DNA from 2 places in the Nonomuraea sp. NPDC049480 genome. Region 1 is predicted to be linked to the other one. Evidence: riboswitches for the same ligand, from Rfam matches in the RefSeq annotation. Region 1 holds a riboswitch; the other holds the start of a gene.
The links. Region 1 has a riboswitch for cyclic di-AMP ahead of ACIBX3_RS26505 (glycoside hydrolase family 25 protein). Riboswitches for the same ligand answer to the same signal wherever they lie in the genome.

Region 1 (4,806 bases):
CTTACGGCGGCAGGCCGTTCGTGACCAGGTCGACGACGGCGTCCCTGGCGCGCTCAGGCGGCCACTCGTGGCCGGCGCGCAGGTGGACATAGCCCCAGCCGGCGGTTTTGCACAGCACTGTGGCGGTGACGGTGGGAGGAACTTCGCGGAGCGAGCCATCGAGCACGCCGTCGCGGAGCAACCGCTCGAAGGGCGCCGCGAAGGTGTCGACCAGCTCACTCGTCTGATCTACTATATGCTATAGGAGTTTGGATGGGATGGCCTCGTGGGGCGATTTTCGCCGCGCAGGGCTCCTGGACCGGGAGACCGTCGACGGCGTGCACCTGTACTGGCCGGCCATCAGCCAGGCGGAACTAAGGGACCTGCTCATGTCCCACGTGCTGAGTACCGGTCGAAATCGCGTCGGATACGCGTTGACGTGCGTGAAGCGCATCGCACCGACCGGGTTCTTCATGCGGGTTCAGCCGTTCCGGGCAGAGGACTTTCCCGGGGAGCGGGTGAGTGAGTTCGTCAGGCGTTCTGGTTGTCCTTCCTGACCATGCCCATGTGGTGCTGCCGTGCTCTTGTCGTCCCAGGAGCTGACTGGTTTACGGAGCGGCCTGCCGGCCTCGCTGCAGGCGCGGGCCGAGCAGCGCGTCGCCAGGTGCCCGTGATGCATTGCGGGGCAGAAGTGGAGCGGTGAAGGTCGGAAAGGGCACGCGGGCGGCTGTCCCAACCTCCACCGTCGGGTGATGGCCGCTGCCATCTCCGTCTGCTCGGTCAGACAGCAGGGCGGCCCAGCTTGCGCAGTTGGTCGGGGGTCAGTGCGGAGACGTTCTGGTCGACGGGGGAGTCGGTGTACTGGTGGATGGTCCAGGACTTCCAGTCGGCGGGTGGGGTGAGCTCGCCCTTGGGCTTGCTGTAGTGGGCGACCCACAGCGGGTATTCGGCCAGGCCCTTGCCATAGGCGTTGGCGAAGTTCCAGCCGCTGTAGAGCATCGGGGTGATTCCGGTCTTGGTCTTCACGTGCGACAGCCATGCCTTGGCCCAGGCGTTGACCTCGGCGACGGACTTACCGTTGCTGGTTTCCAGGTCCAGGACGAGCAGGTCGCCGGGTTTGGCGGGCTGGGAGTTCACCATGGACAGGAAGTACTCGGCCTCGCCGATGGGGTCGTTGCCGGGGTGGCCGTAGTGGTAGGCGCCGCGCACGATTCCCTTCTTGTCCATCTCACGCCAGTGTCTGGCGAACGAGGCGTCGCGGAAGCTCGTGCCTTCGGTGGCCTTGATGATGCCGAACTCGGCCGGGCTGGCGTTCCAGTCAAAGTCGGACTCGTACCTGGAGACGTCCACGCCGTACGTGAGTGATGCGGTTTCCGGGTGAGCCTCGTGTACCGAGCTGTGCTCGATGGACGAGGCGAGCGCCGTGCCGGTCACGCCCGTGATGGCGGTGGTTCCGGCGAGGATCGCACCGCCGATGACGAGGCTGAAGCGCTTGCTGGGGAGATCGAGCTGGTTCTTGAGGGTATGGGCGATTGCGGCAAGCCGGGGCTTGGGCATGAGGGCATTGACTCCTTGCTTCCATGCCGCCTACCGGGTTAGCTGACGGGTTCGGGCGTGGAAGTGCCCTACGGGCGCAGCCTGGGCTGGCGTCCGATTCACCCCGAAAAGAGGATGGGTCCCCGGCTCCGCGAGGCGCGGATTCGGCGGCCGGGCGTTGCCCTGAGGATCTCCAGGACGAACGCACGGTCCGGTCAACGAAGCGGCAATGATGTGACGAGAAGCTCGCCTGGACATGTGCCGCGATTACGCAAAAGGTACATATATCCCAAAGATGACACAAGAGGGGCAAATCGGATATCGGTGTGTCGGCCTGCCAGGAGGCCTGAAATGCCGTGCTGGCAGCGGGTTTGGGATTGGGTAAAGTTTTGGCCGGCCGTCGCTTCCACCCGCGGCTCACCATTGCGTACGAGAAGGCGAATCGGCCCCGTCTTTCGATTGCGCGGCCGCCGGCACTGCATGATGAGTGTCCGAAGATGCTTCCCGTGTTCTGCGTGCCCCCGTGCAGGATCCGAACCTGCGCACCCGGCTCCGCAGGCCGGTGTGGAAGGTGCGGTTGCCGACTGGGAGTGCGCCGAACCGCCATGGTGCGGACTCATCGGTCGCGTTCGGAGGGGAGGCCGAAGGCGGCGAACAGGCCGGTGTCGTGGAAGGCTGTGATCTCCGTGATCAGCCCCGCCTCGATGCGGAGCACGCCGACCGCGAACGCGCGGAAGGTCGTGTCTCCGGGCGCCCGGACGTAGGCCGCCGCCGCGGGCTGCCGGTTGGCGCCGACGGGCACCATGCGGAAGGATCCGACGTACCAGGGAGCGTCGGCGTCCCAGCTCGCCTCCAGCGACGCCATGACCGCCGCCCGCCCGCGGAACCACATCGGGAACGGCGGCATCGTCGCCCGCACGTCGGCGGCCAGCAGCGTGGCCACGGCGGCGAGGTCGGCCCGCTCCATCGCGTCCATGTACCGCCGCAGCACCGCCCGCTCCTCCGGCGACGGCTCGGCCGCCGGCGCCCAGTCCATGCGGTGCTCGGGCAGGTGCTCGCGCATCGTCGCCCGTGCCCGCTGCAGCGCGCTGTTCACGCCGGCCACGCTGCCCTCCAGCAGCGTCGCGACCTCCTTGGCCGGCCAGCCGGCCACGTCACGCAGGATCAGCACCGCGCGCTGCCGGGGCGGCAGGTGCTGGATCGCGGCCAGGAACGCCAGCTCCAGCGTCTCCCTGGAGACCGCCACGGCATCCGGCCCGGAATCGCCGGGCGCGGCCGGCTCCCACATCCGGTCGGGGAACGGCTGCAGCCAGGGGACGTCGGTGCGCGGCGGCAGGTCCACGCTGGGATCGGACGGGGGCGCCAGGTGGTGCGGCAGGACGCGCCGCGCCCGGCCGTCGAGGGCGTCGAGGCAGGCGTTCGTCGCGATCCGGTACAGCCACGCCCGGAGCGACGATCGGCCCTCGAAGCTTCGCAGCCCCTTCCACGCCCGCAGGAACGTCTCCTGCACCAGGTCCTCGGCCTCCTCGACCGAGCCCAGCATGCGGTAGCAGTGCACCATCAGCTCGCCCCGATGCCGCTCGGCCAGCCGAGCTCCGCGTAGAAAGCGTCGCGGGCCCGCCCGAACGCCTCCCGGTCCAGCACGGCGCCCTTGTGGGGGCCTTCGGCGACCGGCTCCTCGTGCATCCGCGCGGGCAACTCGTCGCGCCCGGCGCCCATGCCCTCGCGTTCGGCGTACGCGCGCATCTCGTCGAGCCGCCGCTGCCCGGCGCCGAGGAGATCCTCCAGGGTGAAGTCCCGGCCCAGCACGGCGGTGACCAGCGCGGTCAGGCGGTCGATGGTCAGCGGCCTGGTGGGGGAGGAGGCGAACACGCACAGGTTGAGCGCGTCCAGCCCGCTCCACAGCCGCAGCAGCCGGGCGCTCCGCCGCCCCCGCTCGGCGTCGACCTGCCCGGCCGGGGCGGGCTCGGCCCCGATCCGCCGCGCCTCGGGGAAGCTGTAGACCAGCCCGGCGACGGGATCGAAGTCGAGATCGTGCTCGAGGGCGTCGTAGCGGGGGCCGTTGGGGGCGACGGCGTACCCGAGCCCGATCCCCGGCTGGATGCGCGGGTCGAAGCAGGGCAGCTCGGCGCCCTTGACGGTCATCGCGTACCGCGCGGCCTCGGGCCCGAGCCGCCCGGCCGCCCGAGCCGCCCCCTCGGCCAGCAGAGCGCCGAGCTCCTCCGCGCGAGCCGCGACGTCCCTGATCAGCCCGGGCAGCGCCGCGGCGTCCCCGAACGCGGGCCCGCCGGGCAGCAGCCCGCGCTCCGCGCACTCCATGGCGAAGGCCAGCGTCCCGCCCAGCGAGACCTGGTCGAGCCCGAGATCGTTGCAGAGGGCGTTCGCCTCCAGCACGGCGTCGAGGTCGTCGATCCCCAGATTCCACCCGAGCGACAGGAACGCCTCCTGCCCGAGCCCGCCCGACCGGCGCTCGCCCGCGGACGGCGGGGCGTACACCTTGAGGCAGTCGTTCGGGCACCCCGGACAGGCGCCGCTGATCGCCACCGCCCGCCCGTCGTAGTCCCGCGCCTCCGGAACCCGCAGGCCGGACGCGCCCGTGACGGAGAAGTTCCGTACGGCCGCGTACCCGGGCGCGGGCGGCTCGCCCACCCACCCCGCGAACCCGGGCTCACCCACCTGGAGCGCGGCCAGCGGGTTGGTGGCCAGCGAGTCCCGGTAGTAGGCGTCGATCGCCGCGACCGCCTCCGGATCGGCGACCTCGGCCGGCGCGTCGCCCACGCACACGATCGCCTTGAGGTTCTTGGCCCCGAACACCGCGCCGATCCCGTACCGGCCGGCGGCGTAGGCGTGGTCTGTCACGACGCTCGCGTACCGCACGAGGTTCTCCCCGGCCGGCCCGATCGCCGCGACGTGGGCGTCCCTTCCATGGCGGGTCCGCAACGCGTCCGTCGTGGCGGCGGTGCCCAGCCCGCGCAGCTCCCCGGCCTCGTGGCACGAGACCTCGCCACCCTCAATCAGCAGATAGGAGAGCCGTTCGGCCCGGCCGGTGACGGCCAGGGCCTTGGCCCCGGCGCCCCGCATCCCGGCCGCGAACGGCCCCAGCGCATGCGCCTCCCCGGCCACCCCGGTCAACGGCGACTTGGCCAGGAAAACGGCCTTGGCCAGCCCGGGCGCCCGCGTCCCGCCCAGCGTCCCGGCCGCGACGTACAACAACGATCGCGGGTCATGGGGATCCAGCCCGGCAGGAGTGCGCTCGGCCATCAGCCGCAATCCGAGGATGGACCCGCCGTA
Region 2 (4,806 bases), on a different contig from region 1:
GTAGCCCTGCTGCTGGCCGTAGCCGGGCTGGGACTGTGGCTGCTGGCCGTAGCCCGGCTGGGACTGCGGCTGCTGGCCGTAGCCCGGCTGCTGTTGGCCGTAGTCGGGCTGGGACTGAGCCTGCTGACCGTAACCCTGCTGCTGGCCGTAGCCCGGCTGGGACTGCGGCTGCTGACCGTAGCCCTCCTGCTGAGCGCCGTACTGCCCGGAGGCGGGCTGCTGGCCGTAGCCGGGCTGGGACTGGGGCTGCTGCCCATAGCCCTGCTGCGGCTGCGAACCATATTGCTGCCCATAGCCGTGCTGCTGGCCGTAGTCCGGTTGGGACTGTGCCTGCTGACCGTAGCCCGGTTGCTGCTGGCCGTAGTCCGGTTGGGACTGCGCCTGCTGACCGTAACCCTGCTGCTGGCCATAGCCGTGCTGCTGGCCGTAGTCGGGTTGGGACTGAGCCTGCTGGCCGTAGCCCTGCTGCTGGCCGTGCTGGGGCTGGGAGTACTGCTGTTGCTGCTGCCCATAGCCCTGCTGACCGTACTGGGGCTGCTGACCGTAGGGGTCGTCCGCCCGGTAGCCGACCACAGTCGCGTCGGGATCGGGCTCGCCAGGGTGGCGGCCCGTGTTCTGCTGCCCGTAGTGGGGATTGCCGGGCGCAGAATTCTCGCCGGATTCGTCCTGTGGATACGGCGGCTGTCCGGTGCTCACCGTGTCACCTCGCTTCGAGTGCGCATGTGGCACGTGTCAGGACACATGCCCTGTGCTGCCCAACGTATCGACATAGGTATCAACAATCACCTTTCCATCTAGTCAAGGTCCGCGTCACCCGATGTCAGGTGGAGCAGCATGCGGGTGTTGCCCAGGGTGTTCGGCTTCACGTGTTCCAGGTCGAGGAACTCCGCGACACCCTCGTCGTACGAGGCCAGCAGTTCGGCGTAGACCTCGGGTGAGACCGGCGTGCCCTGGATCGGGCGGAAGCCGTGCCTGGCGAAGAAGTCGACCTCAAAAGTCAGACAGAATACACGCTGCAGCCCCAAATCCTTCGCCTGCTGTATGAGCGCCGAGACGATCCGATGGCCGACGCCTCTGCCTCGGCACTCGGGGTCGACGGCCACCGTGCGGACCTCGGCGAGGTCCTCCCACAGGACGTGGAGCGCGCCGCAGCCGACGACCCGCCCGTCCAACTCGGCGACCCAGAACTCCTGTACGTCCTCGTACAGCGTCACCGTGGTCTTCTCCAGGAGGCGGGGACCCGCGCCCGCGTAGGTGTCGACCAGGCGCCGGACCATGCGTACGTCGGGCGTGCGGGCACGCCGGACCACGACCGCGGTCTCGGGCACTGTCAGTTCGGCCACCTGCTCCATGGCTCTCCAGAGTACAGATGTCATTACGGCTCGGCCCTAACTCCCACGTCTGGCCCCATCCTGTGACATGTCACGGTCAACCCAGGCCTGGGCTCGGTCTCTCCTGGGCCCACGGCAGAACCGAGGACAAAGAGGACATAAAGTCTGTTCTGCACGATAGATCACGAGATCACCCCGTGACCCTTCAGTTGTGAAACCTCTACAGATCGAGCAGTTCTGGTTGAGCACGAACCCGGAGTGCATTAGTGTCCAGCGACAACGTTCCCCGCGTGTAGCGCGCGGGCGACACGCCCAATTCCCGTAAGGGGAGCCGGGGACCCGCCGGTGGCGACCCTCCGAACGCCACCATTGGGGTGAATCCGAGTTCTTCGGTAGGGCTGCTCCGGCCCGAACCCGTCAGCTAACCCGGTAGGCGGCAATGAGAGGAGCTCGGTTGGTGAAGCGCAAGAACCGTGGGGAGAAGTCGGCGGGCACGAACGCCCGCCCTCCGGAACGAGCCTGGCGCCGCCTAGGTGTGGCAGGCGTCACAGTGGCCGCGCTCCTGTTCGCAATCCCCATGGGTCCGGCGTCCGCCGACCCGAAGCCCTCGCTCAAGGATCTCTCCGAGCAGGTCGAGAAGCTGCATGTCGAGATCGAGACGCTGACGGAGCAGTACAACGGCCAGCGGGAGAAGTACAAGACCGCGCAGAAGGCCGCCGACGCCGCCCAGAAGACGCTGGCGGACAGCGAGGCCGATCTCGCCGCCAAGCGCGCCAAGGCCGTCCTGCTCGCCCAGAACGCGTACATGACCGGCGGCCTGAGCAGGGCGCTGGCGTTCACCTCCTCAGGGGATCCGGAGAAGTTCCTCGACCAGGCCGCCACCACGTATGCGCTGGAGGTGGAGCAGGGCGAGGAGTTCAACCAGCTCGCCAAGGCCATGGACGCCGCCACCCGCGCGAAGGCGGGCGCCCAGACGCGCATGGAGGAGCTGCAGAAGATCGTCGACGAGCTCGACACCAAGCGGGACAAGATCACCAAACTGGTGAGCAAAGCGGAGAGCAATCTGTTCAGGCGCGCCATGGGCGAGGCCGGCCAGTCCGGCAGCCGCGCTGTGCGGATCAACCTGCCGATCCCCGGCAACGGCAAGGCGGCCCAGGCCGCGAGGTGGGCGCTCACGCAGCAGCTCAAGCCGTACGTCTGGGGCGCCGAGGGCCCCAGTTCCTACGACTGCTCAGGCCTGGTGATGGCGGCCTTCCAGCGGGTGGGCATCTCGCTGCCGCACTACACCGGCAACCAGTGGACCGCAGGACGGCACATCTCCAAGTCCGAGCTGCGCCCCGGCGACCTCGTGTTCTTCTACAGCGATCTGCACCACGTCGGCATCTACCTGGGCGGAGGCATGATGGTGCACGCCCCCCGGACGGGTGATGTCGTGCGCGTCGCGTCGATCGAAAGGCGGCCGTACGCCGGCGCGGTGCGCATCGCCGACTGATCGTCAGATCAGCTGGCGGCGAGCTGCCCAGGCCACGGCCTCGATGGCCGTGGCCACGCCTATGCGGTCGCAGATGCCCCGTAACCGCCGGCGTACCGTCCGTCCGCTGATATCCAGACGTCTACCCACTCGATCGACCGTAACCCCTTTGGCAAGCTCCGCCAGTAACGCCAGATCCGCATGGCTCAGCTCAACGCCTTCAGTGAGCACATCCATCGGGAGCCCTCCCCCCCAACAGCAGAAATCGGACCGCACAACGGGCCGAAGCCGCTCGTCTCGCAGACGGTAAACGCATCCAGGAAAGGTCGTCAAGCGTGATAATCGCCTCCCTTGACGAACGCTATTGACATGATCCCTTATATGTGACGTACTCGCCATATGGTGACGGGACCCGTGGCGCGTGATGAGCGATCTCATTGATCAGCCCGGCGCATCGTACCCGCCGTCGATGGGCCCGGTCGACGTTCTCGGCTTCGATCCCTACGATTCGGATTTCCCGCGTGAACCGTACGCGTGCTATCGCGAAATGAGCGCGCGGAGCACGGTCTTCCGTACCTGTGCCGGATTGCTTGTTGTCACCACCCATGAGCATTGCGGAGCGATGCTCCCCGACCCCCGCTTCGGGCATGGATCCGACCCGCTGGCCAGAAGAGACGCAGGTCAGCCGGTCGAGTCGTTCCTGCGGACGGACCCGCCCGACCACACCAGGCTGCGTGCCCTGGTGAGCAAGTCGTTCACACCGCGCGTGCTCGAACGGCCACGCCCCCGCATCGAAGAGATAACCGCCGAACTGATCGGCGCGCCGCCGGATGAGGCGGACCTGGTTTCAGCATTCGCCTATCCGCTGCCGATCATGGTCATCACCGAAATACTCGGAGTGCCTCCGAAGGATCAGGAACGCTTTCGCGGCTGGAGTGAAATTCTTGCGCACGGCCTTGACCCGATGCTTACAGACGAACTCGTATCGGAAACCGGCCGGGCCGGAAGGGAGTTTCGCGGCTACTTCCGCGGCCTCCTGGCGATCAGGCGGGCACGGCCGGGCTGCCGTCGCGGCTCAGGCGCTGACGGCGTCGTAGCGCTCCCTGGCTTGCTCCACATCCTCGATGTGCGCCTCGGCCCAGCTCTTGATCGCGGCCACCAGCGGCATCAGGCTCTCTCCCAGCGGGGTGAGCTCGTAGTCCACCCGTACCGGCACCGAGGGCGTGAGCGTACGGGTGACCAGGCCGTCCCGCTCCAGGCCACGCAGGGTCTGGGTGAGCATCTTCTGGCTGACGCCCGCGATGCGCCTGGCCAGATCGCTGTAGCGGCACGGCCCCCGCTCCAGCGCGGTGAGCACCAGCGTGACCCACTTGTCGCTGAGGCGGTCGAGCAGCTTTCTGGAGGGACACTGGGAGAAGTACGCGTCGAACGCCTGCCTGGCCACCTCGCGCCGCTCCGCCGCCGTCTTCGTGGCCATCCGCTCGCTCCTTACGGTTTGTTACGCACTTCCAGGTGCCTTCTTTCCAGAAGAGAGTAACTCTTCCTAGGGTCGCAGGCATGACGAAGACGACCATGCGTGCACTCATCGGCGGCTCCGGCGCTCCCCAGTTGGTGGAGGTGCCGCTGCCGCAGGCAGGACCCCGGCAGGTGCGGATCAGGGTGGCCGCGGCCGCGGTGAACCCCTTCGATCTCGCCGTGGCGGCGGGGACGCTCGCCGACTACGGCGTGGCGCGGCGACTGGACTCGTACGGGCTCGGTTTCGACGCGGCCGGGACCGTGGACCAGGTGGGCGACGGGGCCGTCTTCCGGGTGGGCGAGGAGGTGATCGGGCTCGCCGCGCGGCTGGAGGTGCCCACGAAGGCGCAGGCCGAGTACGTGGTGCTCGACGCGGAGGCGGTGGCGCGGGCACCACGCGGGGTCCCGGCCGTGGAGGCGGCGACGATCCCGCTCAACTCGCTGACCGCCTGGCAGGCCCTGGACAGGGCCGGAGTGGGACCGGGGCGG

Region 2: another riboswitch for cyclic di-AMP. It lies ahead of ACIBX3_RS28035 (NlpC/P60 family protein); the one in region 1 lies ahead of ACIBX3_RS26505 (glycoside hydrolase family 25 protein).

The regions. Positions count from the first base shown of each region.
Region 1 is NZ_JBITMD010000009.1:201,608-206,413, reverse strand. Features, by position in the region: gene ACIBX3_RS26505 (glycoside hydrolase family 25 protein) at 760-1,536, opposite strand; cyclic di-AMP (ydaO/yuaA leader) riboswitch at 1,549-1,695, opposite strand; gene ACIBX3_RS26500 (RNA polymerase subunit sigma-70) at 2,132-3,076, opposite strand; gene ACIBX3_RS26495 (aldehyde ferredoxin oxidoreductase C-terminal domain-containing protein) at 3,076-4,806, opposite strand, start outside.
Region 2 is NZ_JBITMD010000010.1:105,151-109,956, reverse strand. Features, by position in the region: gene ACIBX3_RS28045 (RDD family protein) at 1-696, opposite strand, end outside; gene ACIBX3_RS28040 (amino-acid N-acetyltransferase) at 795-1,352, opposite strand; cyclic di-AMP (ydaO/yuaA leader) riboswitch at 1,631-1,782, shown strand; gene ACIBX3_RS28035 (NlpC/P60 family protein) at 1,789-2,823, shown strand; gene ACIBX3_RS28030 (LuxR C-terminal-related transcriptional regulator) at 2,827-3,039, opposite strand; gene ACIBX3_RS28025 (winged helix-turn-helix transcriptional regulator) at 3,878-4,279, opposite strand; gene ACIBX3_RS28020 (NADP-dependent oxidoreductase) at 4,360-4,806, shown strand, end outside.